Regions from separate parts of the Metabacillus rhizosphaerae genome, predicted to be linked through region 2. Evidence: a T-box and tRNA genes for the amino acid it is inferred to sense, from the RefSeq annotation. Region 2 holds a T-box; the other holds one or more tRNA genes.

Region 1 (9,996 bases), 650 kb from region 2:
AAACATGATGTGCATTAGGCAGTTTCGCTTTTGCTCGATCAGTTAAGTCCTTATGTGTGATCACGATATCAGCATCATTTGGGATGTTATTAATAGAAGTATTTGTCACCTCTACATCTTTTATGTCTGCCTTTTGGACTTTATTGCGTAGGATAGAAGCACCCATCGCACTAGAACCCATCCCCGCATCACATGCGAAAATAATTTTATGAACATTGTTAAAATCAAATTCTTCAGCAGTTTTTACAGGTTCTGCTGTTGTTAATTTTTCACTTACTGAGCTCTTTTTACCTTTTAATGCTTCCATTTTTGCTGTTGCATCTGTTAAATCTTCTTCTTTTTGCTTGCTAGCTTTTAAGATTAATGAAGCAACTGCAAATGATACAGCTGTAGCCACAATTACACCTAGTAGTACACCAGTATAGTTACCTCTTGGTGTCATAGCAAGTAAAGCAATAATACTTCCTGGTGAAGGACTTGCAACTAAGCCTGCATTAAAGATTGAGAACGTGAAGACCCCACTAATTCCACCAGCAATCGCTGCAAGGATTAACATTGGTTTCATAAGAATATACGGGAAGTAGATCTCATGAATACCACCTAAGAAGTGGATAATAACTGCTCCAGGAGCTGTTTGTTTTGCAGAGCCTCTTCCAAAGAACATGTAAGCTAATAAAATCCCCAAACCAGGACCAGGGTTTGATTCTAGTAAGAAAAGAATTGATTTGCCAGCTTTTGACGCTTGCTCAATACCAATCGGACTTAGAATACCGTGATTAATGGCATTGTTTAGGAATAGAACCTTTGCTGGTTCTATGAAAATACTTGCAAGTGGTAATAAACCTGCATCAAAAATTGCTTGAACCGCACCGGCTAGTACTTTATTTATTCCTTCAACAACAGGGCCGATCCCCAATAGTGCTGCTAATGTTAACAAAGCACCTAAAATACCAGCTGAAAAGTTATTCACTAGCATTTCAAAACCTGATCTAACTTTATCCTTTAATAAGCCATCAAGTTTTTTGATTAAATATCCACCAAGTGGACCCATAATCATTGCACCCAAGAACATTGGGATTTCCGCGCCAACGATTACCCCCATTGTTGCGGTAGCACCGACTACACCACCACGGACATCATAAATCATCTTACCACCTGTATACCCAATTAAGAGTGGCAACAGATACGTAATCATTGGACCTACTAATGTTGCAAGTTGTTCATTTGGCGTCCATCCTGTAGGAATGAATAATGCAGTAATAATTCCCCATGCGATAAATGCTCCTATATTTGGCATAATCATGCCGCTTAAATAACTTCCGAAACGTTGAATCTTAACGCGGAAGTCACCTTTATTTTGGTTTGTTTCCATGTAAGTCACCCCTTTTTATATCTTGACTTAATAATAAAGCGATTACAGTCTTTAAACAATTTAAACTAAATACGATTTTGTCGAATAGGATGTTGACAAGATTAATTTTGGAAAGAAGTAGGTATTTTATGCGCTTTTTTACTTTGTACACAGGGAAACGAACTCTATTTTCTTATGAATTACACATGAGATGGTGATAATTTTGCAACTTTTACTATTAATATTGCAAATTCAGTTCATAATTTTGCAAATACTCAATTTCACCATAAAAAAAAGAGTATTTTCGAAAACTTTGTTGCTATTCACCAAGTTATGCGGTGTGGTTGATTTCCTCTCCAGTTGCTCGCTTTCCGCGGGGCGGGCGGTGAGCCTCCTCGGCGTAAACGCCTGCGGGGTCTCACCTGTCCCGCTACTCCCGCAGGAGTCTCGCACTTTCGCTCCAATCAACCAGAATTAGTTTTTGTTTTATAAAGCAACAATCTCTTAGAAAACAGCCTAAAAAAAAAGAGTTAAAGCTCAATAAAAGCTCTAACTCTGAGAAAAACATCTATTAATGCTCAACTCGCACGCGTTTAATAAAAAATGCAATTATCAATGCAATCCCTGCAGCAATTAACGCAAATATAAAGCCATCCTGAATTCCTGCTGTTAAGGAAGCTGGGATGTTGATTGGATCAGCAGGATCTTCTACCGTACCTAAATAATCTTGTTGACCAGCAGACATGATACTTACAGCAACAGCGGTACCTATTGCACCCGCTACCTGTTGCAGGGTATTCATTATCGCTGTTCCATCTGGATAATACTGCTTTGGCAATTCATTAAGACCATTTGTTTGTGCAGGCATCATCACCATCGCAATACAGATCATTAAAAAGATGTGCAATGTAACAATTAATGTAATCGTTGATGCAGTTGTAACTCCTGATAAAAACCAGAGCACTGCGGCTACAATTACTAAACCTGGAATGACAAGCCACTTCGGTCCGTATTTATCAAACAACCTACCCATAACTGGTGATAAAAGCCCATTTATAACCCCACCCGGTAAAAGTATAAGCCCTGCGACAAACGCAGATAACACCATTCCACCTTGTAAATAGAGTGGCAGTAGTAACATTGAGGAAAGGATCACCATCATACAAATAAACACGAGCACTACGCCTATTGTAAACATCGGATAGCGAAAGGCTCTTAAGTTAATCATCGGCTGCTCCATTTTTAATTGACGTAAACAAAAAAGAACAAGAGAGACAATTCCTACAAGGATGAAAATAATCACTTTAGGACTGCTCCAGCCTTCTGGTCCTTCACCAGCACTACTAAAGCCAAACACCACTCCTCCGAAGCCTAATGTTGATAAGACAACAGAGAGAACATCAATTTTTGGTTTGGTTACTTCTGAAACATTTTCCATATAAAAAACGCCCGCTAACAAACCAATCACTAAAAACGGAAGTGACAACCAAAAAATCCAATGCCATGAAAGGTTTTCAAGAACCAATCCAGAAAAAGTCGGTCCCACAGCTGGTGCAAACATAATAACCAAACCGATCATTCCCATTGCTCCTCCACGTTTTTCTGGAGGGAAAATCAGTAAAATCGTGTTAAACATTAAAGGTAAAAGCAATGCAGTTCCCATCGCTTGAAACACACGGGCAACCATTAAAATTTCAAAACTTGGTGCCAAAGCGGCAATCAACGTTCCAATAATTGATAAACATAACGACGTAATAAACAGCTGTCTCGTTGTAAACCATTGCAGCAAAAGCCCTGAAATCGGAACTAAAATACCTAATGTTAATAAATATCCAGTCGTTAACCATTGAACAGTTGCAGCATTCGTATTAAAAACCTGGATTAATTCACTCAATGCTATATTCAACGCTGTTTCACTGAATAACCCAATAAAACCACTAATAAGAAAAGCAACCAAAATCGGAACTACCTTATACTCTTTATCAGCACTTTGTGGAGCTGATACACTTGCAGTTGCATTCAAAATAAATTCTCCTCTCAAACTAGTTATTTTTGATCTTTACAAAAACAGTCTATCTTGTAAAATATTGTTTTTTTATTCAACCGGTAAATTATAGTTTACTCTTTCTTTTGCTGTCAATTAAGAAGCATTTTAAAGCACAAAAAGAGAAGTGAAAAATCACTTCTCTTTTTGGAGGAAATGCATGTTATTTAGTTATTGAGTAAATATCTGTAATTATACGTTTTATAGACTCCCTAATAAATTTGGGAGATAAGATACTATTCTTCATTCTAGACTGTTTTGTTAGATCACTTTTGATTCAACTTTTTTAAATTAGTAAATAAGGTTTATAGATTAAAACCTTTATACTTTCTAAACAAAAATATAGCAGAAAAACCATTCATTTTCAAGAAAAATGCTATCAATAATAGTTGCAGGTTTCGGTAACACTTTACCTTCTATTTTATTAAAATAAAATAAATCTATATTAACGAGCATTTTAACCTCCTTCCATAAGCTATATGCGATGCCATTCATTGTTTTCATCTTTATAAATTTAGCTATCTCAATTGAACATCTAGTTAGTTTTTCTCTGTTAGTGATCCTTTTTTTGAAACGGTAGCATTTTTGCCTAATATAACAGAAAAGACAACAATCACTGCTATTACAAAAGTGAAAAATGTGATGGATTCATCGAGGAAAACTGTTGCAAATAGTATCATCAAAAATGGTTGTAAGTATTGAATCTGACTAACTCTTGCTATTCCGCCCATAGCCATTCCGCTATACCAAGCAACATATGCTAGAAATTGACTAACAACTGCGAGATAAATAAAACTGACCCAAGCTTGTATTGGAGCATTGAGCATTTCAGTTGTAAGGTTTAGTCCAACTGGAATAATGAAAAATGGGGCACCGATCATAATCGCCCAAGCAATTACTTGCCAACTCCCTAATTCTTTCGCTAATTTCCCACCTTCTGCGTAACTAAGTCCAAGGATAATCACTGCTGCTAATAAAGCTAAATCGGCAAATTGTAATTTTCCTAACCCTAGATGAAGTGCATACACAATAACTGCTAAAGAGCCGATTATACTAGAAATCCAGAATTTTAGAGAAGGGACTTCACCAGCTCTAAACATTGCAAATCCAGCTGTAGCTAATGGTAACAGAGCTAATTCCACCGCTCCATGAGAAACAGGCAAGGATTCCATTGCACTAGAAGTGAGGAGAGGAAATCCTAAAACTGCACCAAAAGCAACAATAAGTAGACTTTTGAATTGGTGAAGAGAAGGGAGCTTTTCTTTACGAACAATGAATACACCAGCAACTAAAATTGCGGCAACAACTGTTCTTCCTAAACCGACGACCGTGGTCCCAAAATACTCTACTGCAATACTTGTAGAAGGGAGCGTTAAGCTAAAACAAATAACACCTACTAATCCTAACAATAACCCAAATTTCTCTCTGGTTTCACTCTGCATCATATCCTACCTACCTTTTTACTTCGTATTATATCTGTACCATTTTCTGCTTTTCTTAAAAAACAGTTCTGATATAATTAACATATTAATAGGTACACACAATAAAAATAAACCATTTTTTTACCCATCTGTACCAGTACAGTTGAAGGAGGATAAATGTATGAGCTCAAAATATATTGAGATAATGGAAGAAATTAAGCTTCAGCTAGCAGATAGGTCGCTTATTGCAGGGAGTAAACTTCCTTCTGTTCGTCAGCTATCTGAGCATTTTTCATGTAGCAAAAATACTGTCATTAAAGCATACGAAGAACTAGAAAAAGAGCATTTAATTTATTCTGTTCCTAAAAGTGGCTACTTTGTTTTGAATGAATTTCAACATGCGACCAATGAAAATGACGTGATTGATTTCTTGTCTGCTGGTCCAGATAAAAACGTTATGCCTTATGTTGAATTTCAACATTGTATGAATCAAGCAATTGAACAATATAAAGAAGAGCTTTTTACATACTCTGATCAACAAGGGCTTTACTCATTACGAGTCCAGTTAGTGAAATATTTGCAGAATCTACAGGTGTTCACTCAACCCGATAGAGTAGTTGTTGTTTCTGGTTCGCAGCAAGCACTTAATTTATTAGTTTCAATGCCGTTTCCAAATGGAAAAAACAATATTCTAATTGAACAGCCTACTTATTTCGGATTCATTGAGTCCATCAATATACAAAAAGCTAATACTTTTGGAATTGAGTTATCGATGGAAGGCATTGATCTCGATCGTCTGGAATACATTTTTCGAAATAACGATATAAAGTTTTTCTATATAATCCCGAGATTTCACAATCCACTTGGACATTGTTACTCGAATAGCGAAAAGAAAAAAATCGTTGAGTTAGCTGAAAAATACGATGTATATATAGTGGAAGATGATTTTTTAGGAGACCTTGACCCAAATGCAAAATCCGATCCTTTATTTTCTTTCGATCCTTCAGGGAGAGTGATTTATATTAAAAGCTTTTCGAAAATATTCCTCCCAGGGTTAAGGATTGCTACAATCGTTCTTCCTACATTAATGATTAACAATTTTTTACGATATAAATTTAGTTCGGATTTTAATAGTTCAGCACTTTCACAAGGTGCTCTAGAAATCTATTTAAAAAGTGGAATGTTTAATAGCCATCTCAAAAAAATAAAAGAGGTATACCATACTAAAATGCAAATCCTTCAAGAAGCCTGTGAATTATTGCTACCGGCTGATACTCATTTTTCAAAACCGACTTCAGGGTTCTATCTATCCATCAGTTTGCCCGAAAATGTGACAGCAAAACAGGTAGTTCATATGCTAAACGAGCAGCGTATATTTGTTGATGATGCCTCTAGAATGTTTTTGCCAGAATATAAAAAGGAAAATCTCCTTCGATTAAGCATCTCACAAGTGAACGAGAGTCAAATTAAACTAGGGGTAGAGCGATTGGCTCATTGTATTTCTTTAATTAACAGTAGAAAAAATCATATTACTCCAAATAACTTTTTACTCTTGTAGTATGGGTGAGTTTAATTGAGGGTAGCATCATCTGTTCCAATGTAACATCTTTCAACTAATGTAAGTTTCACTTCATCACCTATCTTAATTGCAGCAGATTTCCTAAGTATAATAAAAACAACAAAGCGACCATTTCTATTCTAATCAGAATAAAAAGGTCGCTTATACGATTTCTACACTCATAATTTTTTCCCTTCAGTTCAGTTAATCCATTGTTTTACCAGATTATCTTTTGAATGATCCTTAACATCAGCATTAAATTTATCAAATAAATAAGTTAAATAAGAATTTAATTCAAATCGGTCCCCCTTAACAAAATCAGATAAAATATGTTTTTTCTCCATCAATACATGTCTCCCTTCTTTATTCTTATCTACATGATTCCCAAACTATTAATATCTTATACATATAAAATAAAAAATCTTTATAAATTTTCTACGAAAAACAAAGCAAGAACTTCGATGCGATGGCTGTTATTTTATTAAATTTATTCATTTGCACCCTCTTCGATCTGATATTCCTTCTATTTCTTCAGAAAAAAATTTTGCAAGTTTTAAGAGAAAAATTGGGAAATTTATGGCTGATGCTGAAAATGACTGTAAGAATACTTCGAATTGAGTGGATGACTTTGGAGATCGTGCTGGAAGCGATAGCTAAAGACCGATGTCGGAGGAGACACATAAGGACTTCTGCGAAAAGACATTGTTAGAATATTTAAAAGTGAAGAATTAAAGAAATAAACGTCTCTCCTTATAAAGGTTTATTCTTATTTGTGATCTACAGCTTTGTAAAGAGAATTCAATGCAAAAAAACTAATCCAAGTTAGATTAGTTTAAACGTGCCTTAGAGGTTTCGAACCTCTGACCGACGGCTTAGAAGGCTGTTGCTCTATCCAGCTGTGCTAAAGGCACAAAATAAAATATTAAATGATGGGCCTAAATGGACTCGAACCATCGACCTCACGCTTATCAGGCGTGCGCTCTAACCAGCTGAGCTATAGGCCCATTTTAAAAATTGGAGCGGGTGAAGGGAATCGAACCCTCATCATCAGCTTGGAAGGCTGAGGTTTTACCACTAAACTACACCCGCAAGTAAATGGGGCGACTGATGGGAATCGAACCCACGAATGCCTGAACCACAATCAGGTGCGTTAACCACTTCGCCACAATCGCCACTATATTTTAAACTGGCAGGGGCAGTAGGAATCGAACCCACATCAAAGGTTTTGGAGACCTCTATTCTACCGTTAAACTATGCCCCTATTTTAAATGGTGGAGGGGGGCAGATTCGAACTGCCGAACCCTAAGGAGCGGATTTACAGTCCGCCGCGTTTAGCCACTTCGCTACCCCTCCGCGTATTTTCAATATTTAGATAATTTATGTTAAATGGTGGCTCGGGACGGAATCGAACCGCCGACACATGGATTTTCAGTCCATTGCTCTACCAACTGAGCTACCGAGCCATTTAGTTTACGGCTTCCACTAAGCTTCGAATCTCTTCGTCAGCTCCATCGCTCACATCCTCACGTATTTACATACGCTCCGGTGTTCGCTCAGTCGCTTCCTCGACCTTCTCGCTTATTGAAACCCTTCTCCTTGAGACAAGGGAGTTTTAAAAATAAAAATGGCGGTCCGGACGGGACTCGAACCCGCGACCTCCTGCGTGACAGGCAGGCATTCTAACCAACTGAACTACCGGACCATTTTGGTTGCACTAAAACACTCCTATGTTTCCTTGCTAAGAAGTAAGAGTAACTGAGTTTCGTCAACTGAATTTGGTTGCGGGGACAGGATTTGAACCTGCGACCTTCGGGTTATGAGCCCGACGAGCTACCAGACTGCTCCACCCCGCGATAATAGAAATATAAATTTTAATTAAAAAAAGTATGGAGGAGGAAGGGGGATTCGAACCCCCGCGGGTTTTGACACCCCTGTCGGTTTTCAAGACCGATCCCTTCAGCCGGACTTGGGTATTCCTCCAAATATATGGACCTTATATAACCAAAAACTTTGACTGGTCGGGAAGACAGGATTCGAACCTGCGACCCCTTGGTCCCAAACCAAGTGCTCTACCAAGCTGAGCTACTTCCCGGTTATATGGCGCGCCCGAGAGGAGTCGAACCCCTAACCTTTTGATCCGTAGTCAAACGCTCTATCCAATTGAGCTACGGGCGCATTAAATATATTTGTCTAGCTACGAAAGCCAAACCGTACGGCTGTTTCACTTCTTCCTGCGGAGTCAAACAACGACTCCTTCTCAGAAGCTCCAACATCCTATCGGTTTAAGCGGGCTTTCTCCGCTTTTCTAAGTGGTGCCGAGGACCGGAATCGAACCGGTACGGTAGTCACCTACCGCAGGATTTTAAGTCCTGTGCGTCTGCCAGTTCCGCCACCCCGGCACTTTGCTAATGTAGAGATGCGGGTGAAGGGACTTGAACCCCCACGTCACAAGGACACTAGATCCTAAGTCTAGCGCGTCTGCCAATTCCGCCACACCCGCAAGATGTGTATATGATGAGCCATGAAGGACTCGAACCTTCGACCCTCTGATTAAAAGTCAGATGCTCTACCAACTGAGCTAATGGCTCATTATAAAAATGAGTAGTATTATGTTGTTTTGCACTTGTAATGACGCCCATATTCCAGAAAGTCTAATCAAGTAGTAGTTCAATATGTGCGCTGAAGTATCGCTTTGATGCTTATTCGATCGTGCTCTACCAACTGAGCTAATGGCTCATATATAAATAATAAAGTGGTGCCGGCAAGAGGACTTGAACCCCCAACCTACTGATTACAAGTCAGTTGCTCTACCAGTTGAGCTACACCGGCACAATAGATTTAGATGGTGGAGGATGACGGGATCGAACCGCCGACCCTCTGCTTGTAAGGCAGATGCTCTCCCAGCTGAGCTAATCCTCCAAATGGTGACCCGTACGGGATTCGAACCCGTGTTACCGCCGTGAAAGGGCGGTGTCTTAACCGCTTGACCAACGGGCCAATTACAAAAACAAACAAAATAATAGCCCCGAATAAGGGGCTATTGCCTGGCAACGTCCTACTCTCACAGGGGGAAACCCCCAACTACCATCGGCGCTGAAGAGCTTAACTTCCGTGTTCGGCATGGGAACGGGTGTGGCCTCTTCGCCATCATTACCAGACAAATTTAATTGAAAGGTTGTTCCTTCAAAACTAGATAACGATTTACAATTCAATTCACTGAGTTTACGCTTTTACTTTGTCCAGCTACAGAAGCCAAATCCTACGGTAATTTCGCTATCTCGTACGAAGTCAAAGAACGACTTCTTCTAAGGTCGCTCCAATTCCCTATGGATAAAAGCTAAGCTTCTTCCGCTTTTCTATTTAGGTTAAGTCCTCGATCGATTAGTATCTGTCAGCTCCACACGTCACCGCGCTTCCACCTCAGACCTATCAACCTGATCATCTTTCAGGGATCTTACTAGCTTACGCTATGGGAAATCTCATCTTGAGGGGGGCTTCATGCTTAGATGCTTTCAGCACTTATCCCTTCCGCACATAGCTACCCAGCTATGCCTTTGGCAAGACAACTGGTACACCAGCGGTGCGTCCATCCCGGTCCTCTCGTACTAAGGACAGCTCCTCT
Region 2 (9,996 bases):
GTGCAGTTTGATATAAGAGCATATCTCGGTAATAGAAAATAAAGTCTTCGATAAATCGTGCTGGATCTTTCCCTTGATACATCAACTGATCAAGTGCCTGTAATGCAGTTGTAACATCCTTTTGATGAATAGCTCCAGCTATCTTTCCTATGATTCCTTGTGAAACAGACCCAGTAATGAGTAATGCTTCTTCTACTCTTACTTGTTCGTCACTATAGGAAATCGCTTGATCAAGGAGGCTTAACGCATCACGCATCCCTCCATCTGCCGCTCTAGCAATAACATCTAAAGCTGCTTCTTCGACATCAACTTGTTGATTATGTACGATCTCTTTCATTCTCCCTACGATTGCGGAAGCTGTTATTCTTCGAAAATCGAAACGTTGACAACGAGAGATAATAGTTAATGGTATTTTGTGCGGCTCTGTTGTGGCCAAAATAAAAATGACATGCTTCGGTGGTTCTTCTAATGTTTTTAACAAGGCATTAAAAGCCCCAATAGATAACATGTGAACCTCATCCACAATATATACTTTATATTGAACAGACGATGGTGCATACTTAACTTTATCGCGTATATCTCTAATTTCATCAACACCATTATTAGACGCAGCATCTATTTCAATCACATCAGAAATTGATCCATTAGTGATTCCTTTACAAGCTGAACATTCATTACAGGGTTCTGCTATTGGAGCCTTTTCACAGTTTACTGCTTTAGCAAATATTTTCGCTGCACTTGTTTTACCAGTTCCTCGAGGACCTGAGAATAAATATGCATGTGAAAATTTATTATGTAAAAGGGCATTTTGTAACGTTTTAGTGATATGTTCTTGTCCAACCACATCATGAAACAGCTGCGGTCGAAAAACACGATATAATGCTTGATAACCCACAAAAACGTCCCCCTTCATTTTCATCTACTTTATTATAACAACCATCTTTCGTTTTACAAAGCGTGTACCCGCATTTAAAAACAACTTTCATAAAAAGTTCGTATAATACAAAAACTCACTCTTAAAAAGAGTGAGTCGTTATAATAAATTTAACTGCCGTGCACCTTCCTTCGATTAGCAACCATAGGCGTTACTCAAGCAGTTAGCTCGACCCAGGCAACCCTGCGGCACATGGGAGCTTCCACTTAATGCTGCTTCCTTCCGGACCTGACATGGTTCGTGGATTCCCATTGCGCAGGACCCAGGCGTCAACACCACTTACTTGAGGCAGCCCTACAGTACACTAACCTCTAGAAGGGATTCGGCCTCGCTAGAGCGGATTGCGAGTACAGGGCACCGCTACCTCCCCGCTTAGCACGGCAAAATTGATACCATATTTAGTTGCGCCATTAAGTACGACGCATGTATTAGTATATAACCTTCAGAGATAAAATGCAACGTCTACACACTGTAAATTTCTTCTAGTTGTTCATTTTTTCTTTTTTCTTTGTCTTATCTCTTTAAAAAATTCACTTAACAACCTACCACAGGCCTCTTCCTCGACACCCTTTGTAATGTCCACCTGATGGTTGAATCTTTGATCTTGTAATAAATTCATCAATGTTCCAGCACATCCACCCTTAGGATCTGCTGCTCCATATACGACACGTTTTACCCTCGAAAGAACTATTGCACCAGCACACATTGGACAAGGCTCTAATGTTACGTAAAGTATTGCCTCCTCTAATCTCCATGTACCTAAAACCTTACAGGCTTTATCAATCGCCAAAATCTCTGCATGAGCAATTGAACGTTGATCTCTTTCACGCAAATTAAAACCAGAAGATATAACTTTCCCATCGAGAACAATGACTGCTCCAATTGGAACCTCACCAATATCTTGAGCCTTTTTTGCTTCCTCTATTGCTAAATTCATAAAATACTTATCATTATACATACATATACCCCTTATATAATTTACTATTCTGTTACAAGCTAAGAACAAAAGCGCAAGCGCCTTGATCAGCCCCGACAAGCATAAGATGATTTAGAATAGAAGGCGTCTCTTGCCTTCAATTCTAAATTAGCTTATGACCTCGAGGGGCTAGGCGCTGGAGCTGGATGTCAAAGCACAGTCCACGTTATAAAATTTTTATTAAGTCGTTAATTAAAAACAAAAGCGCAAGCGCCTGTACAAAAATTCAAACTTACTTTTGTTAAAAAGGAGAAACATATGGAAGGTCAAACAAAGCAAGCACTTCTTATCATTGATATGATAAATAATTTTCAATTTGAGCATGGTCCTATTTTAGCAAAACGAGCAAATGATATCTCTCTTCGTATCTTAGCTCTAAAAAAGAATTTAAAAAGTAATGGTTGTCCGATTATCTATGTGAATGATCATTATGAACTTTGGCAGGCAGATTTTCAAAGGATTGCCAAAAAGTGTAGAAATACATTAAGCGAAAAGATTATTCATACCATATATCCTGAAGACGATGAATATTTCCTAATTAAACCTAAACATTCCGCATTTTATGGAACAGCATTAAACACACTACTTTATAGTTTAAATATAAAAAGGCTTATTATTACGGGCATCGCGGGCAATATTTGTGTTCTATTTACAGCAAACGATGCATATATGAGAGGATATGACATTACAATTCCTTCTGATTGTATTGCATCTAATGACGAAGAAGATAATCAATTCGCTCTTAAAATGATGAAAAATACACTTAAGGCTTCAATTGTAAATAGTGAAAATGTAAAATTAAATTAACATGTACAGAACCCTCACGTCATATGATGTAAAAAAAGTATGATAAGGAGGTCGAACATGCAAATACATATTGTCCAACAAGGACAAACGTTGTATGGTATAGCACAAGCATACAGTTCATCTGTACAGGAAATTGTTCGCACAAACGAAATACCTAATCCAAATAACTTAGTTATCGGGCAAGCAATTGTCATACCAATAAGGGGAAGATTTTATTGGGTGCAGCCAGGTGATAGTTTATACAAAATTGGCCAAACATTTGGCTTTTCTCCAATTGAGATAGCTAGAGTAAATAATATCCCAATAGATCAACCCCTTTCAATAGGATTAAGATTATATTTGCCTGAAAAAAAGGAAAGAAAAGTTGAAACAAATGCATACATTGAACCAAGAGGTACAAATGTAACTCCAAATTTAGAACAAGCAGCCCGGGATGCTGCACCATACTTGACATATCTAGGTCCATTTAGTTTTCAAATACAAAGAGATGGTACATTAAAAGAACCTTTATTAAATAACTTCCCACAAATAGCGAAACAAAACAAAGTCACATTAATGATGGCAATCACAAATCTTGAAAATGATCAATTTAGTGATGAACTCGGAAGAATTGTTTTAACAAATATGGACATTCAAAATAAACTTTTAAATACTATCGTTACAACAGCGAAGAAATACGGATTCCGAGATATCCATTTCGATATGGAGTACTTAAGACCAGAGGATCGGGAAGCGTATAATCAATTCTTAAGAAAAGCTAAAAATAGATTCAATCAAGAAGGCTGGCTCCTCTCTACAGCATTAGCTCCCAAAACAAGTGCAGGACAAAAAGGCCGTTGGTATGAAGCTCATGATTATAAAGCCCATGGAGAAATTGTTGATTTTGTTGTAATAATGACATATGAATGGGGCTATAGTGGAGGTCCTCCAATGCCAGTTTCACCGATTAATTCTGTAAGAGAAGTACTAGAATATGCAATATCAGAAATGCCTAGTAGCAAAATTATGATGGGTCAAAACCTATATGGCTATGACTGGACTCTACCATTTGTCCAGGGCGGACAATATGCGAAAGCAGTTAGCCCCCAACAGGCCATTCAACTAGCTAGTAAATATAATGAACAAATTGAATATGATTATGAAGCTCAAGCTCCACACTTTAATTACATAGATGATAACAGCAAAGAACATAAGGTCTGGTTTGAAGACGCAAGATCTATTCAAGCAAAGTTTGATTTAATTAAGGAACTTAATTTACGAGGAATCAGTTACTGGAAGCTAGGTCTAGCTTTTCCACAAAACTGGCTGTTAATAACGGATAACTTTGAAGTTGAGAAAAAATAAGAGGATAAAAACGAGGATGACTTAAAATGGTCATCCTCATTTTTATTTACTTCCTCATTCTTCAAATTAGAACAAATCACTTTTATATAAAAATACTGGAAATGCAGACATTCTCTCAAAAGTTTACTCCAAAAAAGAATTGCTGTGGTAAAATGAACTTTGTCGATTTTTAAAGTATTAGTGGTTCGTTTTAAAGGAGGACCCATTATGAATATACCCTTTATCACTGTTGAGGGCCCGATTGGTGTCGGGAAAACTTCATTATCAAAGGCAATTGCCGACTATTATCAATTTCATTTATTAAAAGAAATTGTTGATGAAAATCCTTTCCTTGGAAAGTTTTATACAAACATTGACGAATGGAGCTTCCAAACTGAAATGTTTTTTCTTTGCAATCGCTATAAGCAACTAGAGGATATTAATAAACATTATCTGCAATTGAATAAATCTGTTGTAGCAGATTATCATATTTATAAAAATCTTATATTTGCAAAGCGCACATTAAAAAACGAGCAGTATGATAAGTATTTAAAGATATACAACATCTTAACTGTTGATATGCCAACACCTAATTTGATTGTTTATTTAAATGCAAGTCTTGAAACTTTACTTTCTCGCATTGCAAATAGAGGACGAGAGATTGAACGTAATATAGACCCTAATTATCTTCAACAGCTTTCAGAAGACTACGAAATAGCAATGACTCAGTGGGAAAAGGAAAACCCCTCTGTTCCTGTAGTAAGATTTAATGGCGACACCTTAGACTTTGTACAAAATAAAGGTGACTTATCATATATATTTAAAACATTGGATCAGTTTTTGCAAAAAGGAGCTATCACAAATGAATTTACGCGATAAATATAATATTCCTCATAACTCAGTTATTACAATTGCTGGTACTGTTGGAGTAGGAAAATCAACGATGACAAATGCTCTAGCAAGAGCTCTAGATTTTAAAACATCCTTTGAAAAGGTTGACTCAAATCCCTATTTAGATAAATTTTATGCGGATTTTGAACGCTGGAGTTTTCATTTGCAAATCTATTTCCTTGCAGAACGATTTAAAGAGCAGAAAAAAATATTTGAATATGGCGGGGGTTTTATTCAAGATCGTTCGATATACGAAGATACAGGGATCTTTGCCAAAATGCACTATGAAAAAGGCACCATGTCTGAAGTAGACTATGAAACATATACAAATCTTTTTGATGCTATGGTAATGACACCTTATTTCCCTCATCCAGATCTTCTTATTTATCTTGAGGGAAGCTTAGATGATATCCTATCAAGAATTAAATTACGCGGACGCCCTATGGAACAGCAAACACCTGTTGAATATTGGGAGGAAATGCATCACCGCTATGAAAATTGGATTAATAACTTTAACGCATGTCCTGTATTACGGCTAAATATAAATGACTATGATATTATGACGGATGAACAAACAATAGAACCAATTATTGAACGAATTGGTTACTTCATAGAGCAATCAAAATTACTAAAAAAATAAGAGGCTTGTTCCTCCTTCTGAAATTAGTTGGCAGAAGGATGGGACAGCCTCTTTTTTTAGGCAGACTCGCTAACTTTGTTGTTATTTACCATGTAATGTTAGTTTTTGATTGCAGCGAGAGATGATTGCTTTCCTCGGGTCGCCCGGTGAGCCTATCCGGCGTAAACGTTCGTTTAACGATGGAATAACTAGAGTAAACTCCTTGCATATGACCCACCAGTACAGGATTTTATAATTTTCAAGACAAAAAAAACCGCTACAATAGTTGTAACGGTTTTATCAATCTCCTATATTTTATGCGCTAATATAGGATTATATTTTAAATTCTGGAGGAGGAAGGGGGATTCGAACCCCCGCGGGTTTTGACACCCCTGTCGGTTTTCAAGACCGATCCCTTCAGCCGGACTTGGGTATTCCTCCGTATCGGACAAGAATTAATTTAACATATTATCGATATACTTGTCAACAATTCATAAAAACTTTTTTAAAAAATTCCATGAATATAAACTATAGTCTACTCTTTTATTTAAAACCCTATACATAGAGCTAGAGAAGTTTGGAAAATATTGATCCAAACTTCTCCTAGTACTCATTATATTAATTATAAACTAATACGTTCCTTATTCCCCATATATGGTCTTAATACTTCCGGAATTATAACTGATCCATCTTCCTGTTGATAGTTTTCTAAGATAGCAGCTACAGTTCTTCCAATTGCTAATCCTGATCCATTTAGTGTATGCACATGCTCCACTTTTGCCTTTGGATCACGTCTGAAGCGAATGTTTGCTCGACGTGCTTGGAATGCTTCAAAGTTACTACAAGAAGATATCTCACGGTACGTGCCATAGCTTGGAATCCATACTTCGAGATCATATTTCTTCGCTGCTGTAAAACCTAGATCCGCAGTACACATGCTTAATAATCTGTAAGGCAATTTTAATAGCTGGAGAACTTTTTCTGCGTGTCCTGTTAATTTCTCAAGCTCTTCATAAGAATCCTCTGGCTTAACAAAGCGAACAAGTTCAACTTTATTAAATTGATGCTGACGAATTAACCCTCTCGTATCTCTTCCTGCAGATCCTGCTTCTGAACGGAAATTTGCACTAAAAGCTGCATAGCTAATCGGAAGCTGTTCAGCCGTTAAGATTTCCTCACGATGCAAATTCGTTACTGGCACTTCAGCTGTAGGAATCAAGAAGTAATCTTCTCCAACGATTTTGAATGCATCCTCTTCAAACTTAGGTAATTGCCCGGTACCAGTCATGCTATCACGGTTAACGATGAATGGTGGCAAAATTTCAGTATACCCATGTTCGTCAACATGTAAATCAAGCATAAAGTTATAAAGTGCTCTTTCTAATCTAGCTCCTAAACCGCGATAAAATACAAAGCGACTACCAGTGACCTTCCCTGCTCTTTCAAAATCCAAAATTTGTAGTTCATCAGCTACTTCCCAATGTGGCTTTGGTTCAAAACCAAACTGTGGAAGCTCACCCCATTTACGAACCTCGATATTATCATCCTCTGTATCACCAATAGGAACACTTTCATGTGGAATGTTTGGGATAGATAAAAGTAGGCTCTCTAATTCCATTTCAACTTCACGTAATTGATCATCTAGAACCTTAATGTCTTCTCCTACTTCTTTCATCCCTTTAATTAAATGTTCTGCATCTTGTTTTTCTCGCTTTAATTGAGCAATTTGAGATGAAACATCATTACGTTTACTTTTTAATTCTTCAGCAGAAGCAATTAGTTCTCTTCTTTTTTTATCTAGTTCCTCAAATTTACCAAAGTCTGTTAAATCCTCGCCACGTTTAGATAATTTCTCTTTTACTTCTTCAAAGTTCAATCTTAAGAATTTAATATCAAGCATTATCCATTCTCCTTCACTGCTATTTTTAAACAACAAAAAACTCCCATCCCAAAAAGGGACGAGAGTTACCCGCGTTGCCACCCTAGTTAAAAATACAACATGTGTATTTTCCACTTAATGAATAACGGTCACAGCCGGAATAGCCTACTATAGCACTTAGTTAGTTCAGCAATTCATTCAAGGATGGATTCACATGCATCTAACACCGATTTCCACCAACCATCGGCTCTCTACAGATAGAATATCATGCTACTAGTTCCTATCAACACGTTTACATATAAAATTAAGTAATCATAATTTACTATAAGTTTACAGCACCTGCAAGCTTTTTATACAATTATTTTGATTCTTTTACCATATTTACAAATAATTGTGTCATGCGATGATCGTCTGTTAACTCTGGGTGGAATGAACATCCAAGGAATTGACCTTGACGAGCCGCAACAATTCGACCATTATGTTTCGATAGAATTTCGACATCTTCTCCAACCTCAACAATGTGTGGCGCACGAATAAATACTCCTACAAAATCTTCACCAACACCCGTGATCATCAATTCAGCTTCAAAGCTATCCTTTTGGCGACCAAATGAATTCCGTTCAACCGTTACATCTAGAAGTCCTAAATGTGATTCACTATAGCCTACAAGGTTTTTAGCAAGAAGGATTAAACCTGCACAAGTACCAAACATAGGCTTCCCAGTAGCAGCAAAATTCTTTAATGGCTCCATAAAGTCATATTTATCAATTAAACGACGCATTGTCGTACTTTCTCCGCCAGGAATAATTAATCCATCTACTTCATCAAGCTGGTTATGTGTTTTAACGATGATTCCTTCAGCACCACATGCTTCAATTGATCGAATATGTTCTCTTACAGCACCTTGTAAACCTAAAACACCAATTTTTAGCATTGTATAAACTCCTTTTTATTACCAACCACGCTCTTGCATTCTTTGCTCAGGTAAAAGGCTTGAAATTTCAATTCCTTGCATTGCAGATCCAAGTCCTTTTGAAAGTTTTGCAATTAGTTCATAGTCTTGATAATGTGTAGTTGCTTCTACGATTGAGCGAGCAAATTTAGCAGGATTTTCAGATTTGAAGATACCAGAACCAACAAATACTCCATCTGCTCCTAGTTGCATCATTAATGCAGCATCTGCTGGAGTTGCAACACCACCAGCTGCAAAGTTAACGACTGGTAATTTACCTTCTCTTTTGATTTGAAGAAGCAGCTCAAATGGTGCACCAAGATTCTTTGCTTCAGTCATTAATTCATCTTCACTCATCGCAGCTACTTTACGAATTTGAGCATTTACTTTACGCATATGACGTACTGCTTCAACGATATTCCCTGTACCTGGCTCACCTTTCGTACGTAGCATAGAAGCACCCTCAGCGATACGGCGAGTAGCTTCTCCTAAATCACGGCAGCCACAAACGAATGGTACTGTGAAATCACTTTTTAAAAGGTGGTATTCTTCATCTGCAGGTGTTAATACTTCACTTTCATCTATGTAGTCTACACCCATTGCTTCAAGAATACGAGCTTCAACGATATGGCCAATACGTGCTTTTGCCATAACTGGAATTGAAACAGCGTTCATAACTTCCTCAACAATAGTTGGGTCTGCCATTCTTGCTACGCCACCAGCTGCACGGATATCAGCAGGAACACGCTCAAGGGCCATTACTGCTACCGCACCAGCCTCCTCAGCAATTTTAGCCTGCTCTGCATTGATAACGTCCATAATGACGCCACCTTTTTGCATTTCCGCCATTCCGCGTTTAACGCGATCAGTACCTGTTGTATTACTCATTATGTTTTGTCCCCCTTATGTAATTTCCTATTGTAGGATTTGTAATAGAGTGTTTAAAAATCATCTAAGCTATATTTTATCCTAACTTTCAAAAAAATCCTATCAAAATAAATGCAATTAGTAAAACTATTCGTAAATCATACACTATTCTAGTATTTTACCTCCATATGATTTCCATCTTAGCGCAAATTATTAATGTCATTAGTAATTTCCTCTATAAGGAAAGTAGAGTTTTAAGTAGAATAGATAAAAAAAGGCCCCCTATAATAGGAGCCCTTTCACTAAAACCAACCTTTTACTGTATCTGTTACAGTTCCCCATAGACCGCTAAAGAAACCTCCAATTCCTCTCATTGATAATACAAACCAGTTTGCTTTATCAACAGCTTCTTTCGTAATAAGATCTACTTGAGGCGTTTTATTTTTTTCTATAAAGCCTAATGCACTACCTGTTCCGTCATAATTAACTAGCATAGTTCCAACCTTTTGGTCTTTCTTAACAGGAGCAGTTAACTCACCTTTTTTTGTTAGCTGACTTTCATCAATTTTAAAAGCTGGCTTGTAAGCTTTTTCCTCACCGTTTTTTACTACAAGAGTCAATGCATCTTTAGTCTGAATAGATACATTATCTTCTTTACCTTTTACAACAGGTATTGAAGATTGATTTTTAATTTGATAATTAGCTGGGAATACCTCTTTAACTGAAAAATTATTGAAGGCATAATTCA

The links. A T-box is a leader RNA that pairs with one kind of tRNA and senses whether it is charged. The one in region 2 lies ahead of serS (serine--tRNA ligase), so its partner is inferred to be a tRNA-Ser.
Region 1: it has a tRNA-Ser gene. The T-box ahead of serS (serine--tRNA ligase) is inferred to sense a tRNA for this amino acid. The anticodon was not compared.

Annotation. Positions count from the first base shown of each region.
Region 1 covers NZ_CP147403.1:1,306,552-1,316,547, reverse strand. The annotation lists gene WCV66_RS06305 (PTS mannitol transporter subunit IICB) at 1-1,372, opposite strand, end outside; gene lmr(B) (lincomycin efflux MFS transporter Lmr(B)) at 1,923-3,374, opposite strand; gene WCV66_RS06295 (DMT family transporter) at 3,935-4,837, opposite strand; gene WCV66_RS06290 (PLP-dependent aminotransferase family protein) at 4,998-6,374, shown strand; gene WCV66_RS06285 (hypothetical protein) at 6,575-6,718, opposite strand; tRNA gene WCV66_RS06280 (tRNA-Arg) at 7,212-7,285, opposite strand; tRNA gene WCV66_RS06275 (tRNA-Ile) at 7,305-7,378, opposite strand; tRNA gene WCV66_RS06270 (tRNA-Gly) at 7,390-7,463, opposite strand; tRNA gene WCV66_RS06265 (tRNA-His) at 7,471-7,546, opposite strand; tRNA gene WCV66_RS06260 (tRNA-Trp) at 7,562-7,635, opposite strand; tRNA gene WCV66_RS06255 (tRNA-Tyr) at 7,644-7,727, opposite strand; tRNA gene WCV66_RS06250 (tRNA-Phe) at 7,762-7,837, opposite strand; tRNA gene WCV66_RS06245 (tRNA-Asp) at 8,000-8,076, opposite strand; tRNA gene WCV66_RS06240 (tRNA-Met) at 8,151-8,227, opposite strand; tRNA gene WCV66_RS06235 (tRNA-Ser) at 8,262-8,354, opposite strand; tRNA gene WCV66_RS06230 (tRNA-Pro) at 8,390-8,466, opposite strand; tRNA gene WCV66_RS06225 (tRNA-Arg) at 8,473-8,549, opposite strand; tRNA gene WCV66_RS06220 (tRNA-Leu) at 8,685-8,773, opposite strand; tRNA gene WCV66_RS06215 (tRNA-Leu) at 8,792-8,874, opposite strand; tRNA gene WCV66_RS06210 (tRNA-Lys) at 8,890-8,962, opposite strand; tRNA gene WCV66_RS06205 (tRNA-Thr) at 9,128-9,203, opposite strand; tRNA gene WCV66_RS06200 (tRNA-Val) at 9,218-9,293, opposite strand; tRNA gene WCV66_RS06195 (tRNA-Glu) at 9,297-9,371, opposite strand; rRNA gene rrf (5S ribosomal RNA) at 9,417-9,532, opposite strand; rRNA gene WCV66_RS06185 (23S ribosomal RNA) at 9,736-9,996, opposite strand, start outside.
Region 2 covers NZ_CP147403.1:655,737-665,732, forward strand. The annotation lists gene dnaX (DNA polymerase III subunit gamma/tau) at 1-895, opposite strand, end outside; RNA gene ffs (signal recognition particle sRNA large type) at 1,052-1,315, opposite strand; gene tadA (tRNA adenosine(34) deaminase TadA) at 1,425-1,892, opposite strand; gene WCV66_RS03390 (isochorismatase family cysteine hydrolase) at 2,169-2,717, shown strand; gene WCV66_RS03395 (glycoside hydrolase family 18 protein) at 2,775-4,061, shown strand; gene WCV66_RS03400 (deoxynucleoside kinase) at 4,269-4,919, shown strand; gene WCV66_RS03405 (deoxynucleoside kinase) at 4,903-5,571, shown strand; tRNA gene WCV66_RS03410 (tRNA-Ser) at 5,899-5,991, opposite strand; gene serS (serine--tRNA ligase) at 6,173-7,450, opposite strand; T-box leader at 7,502-7,725, opposite strand; gene pdxT (pyridoxal 5'-phosphate synthase glutaminase subunit PdxT) at 7,788-8,363, opposite strand; gene pdxS (pyridoxal 5'-phosphate synthase lyase subunit PdxS) at 8,382-9,269, opposite strand; gene WCV66_RS03430 (D-alanyl-D-alanine carboxypeptidase family protein) at 9,551-9,996, opposite strand, start outside.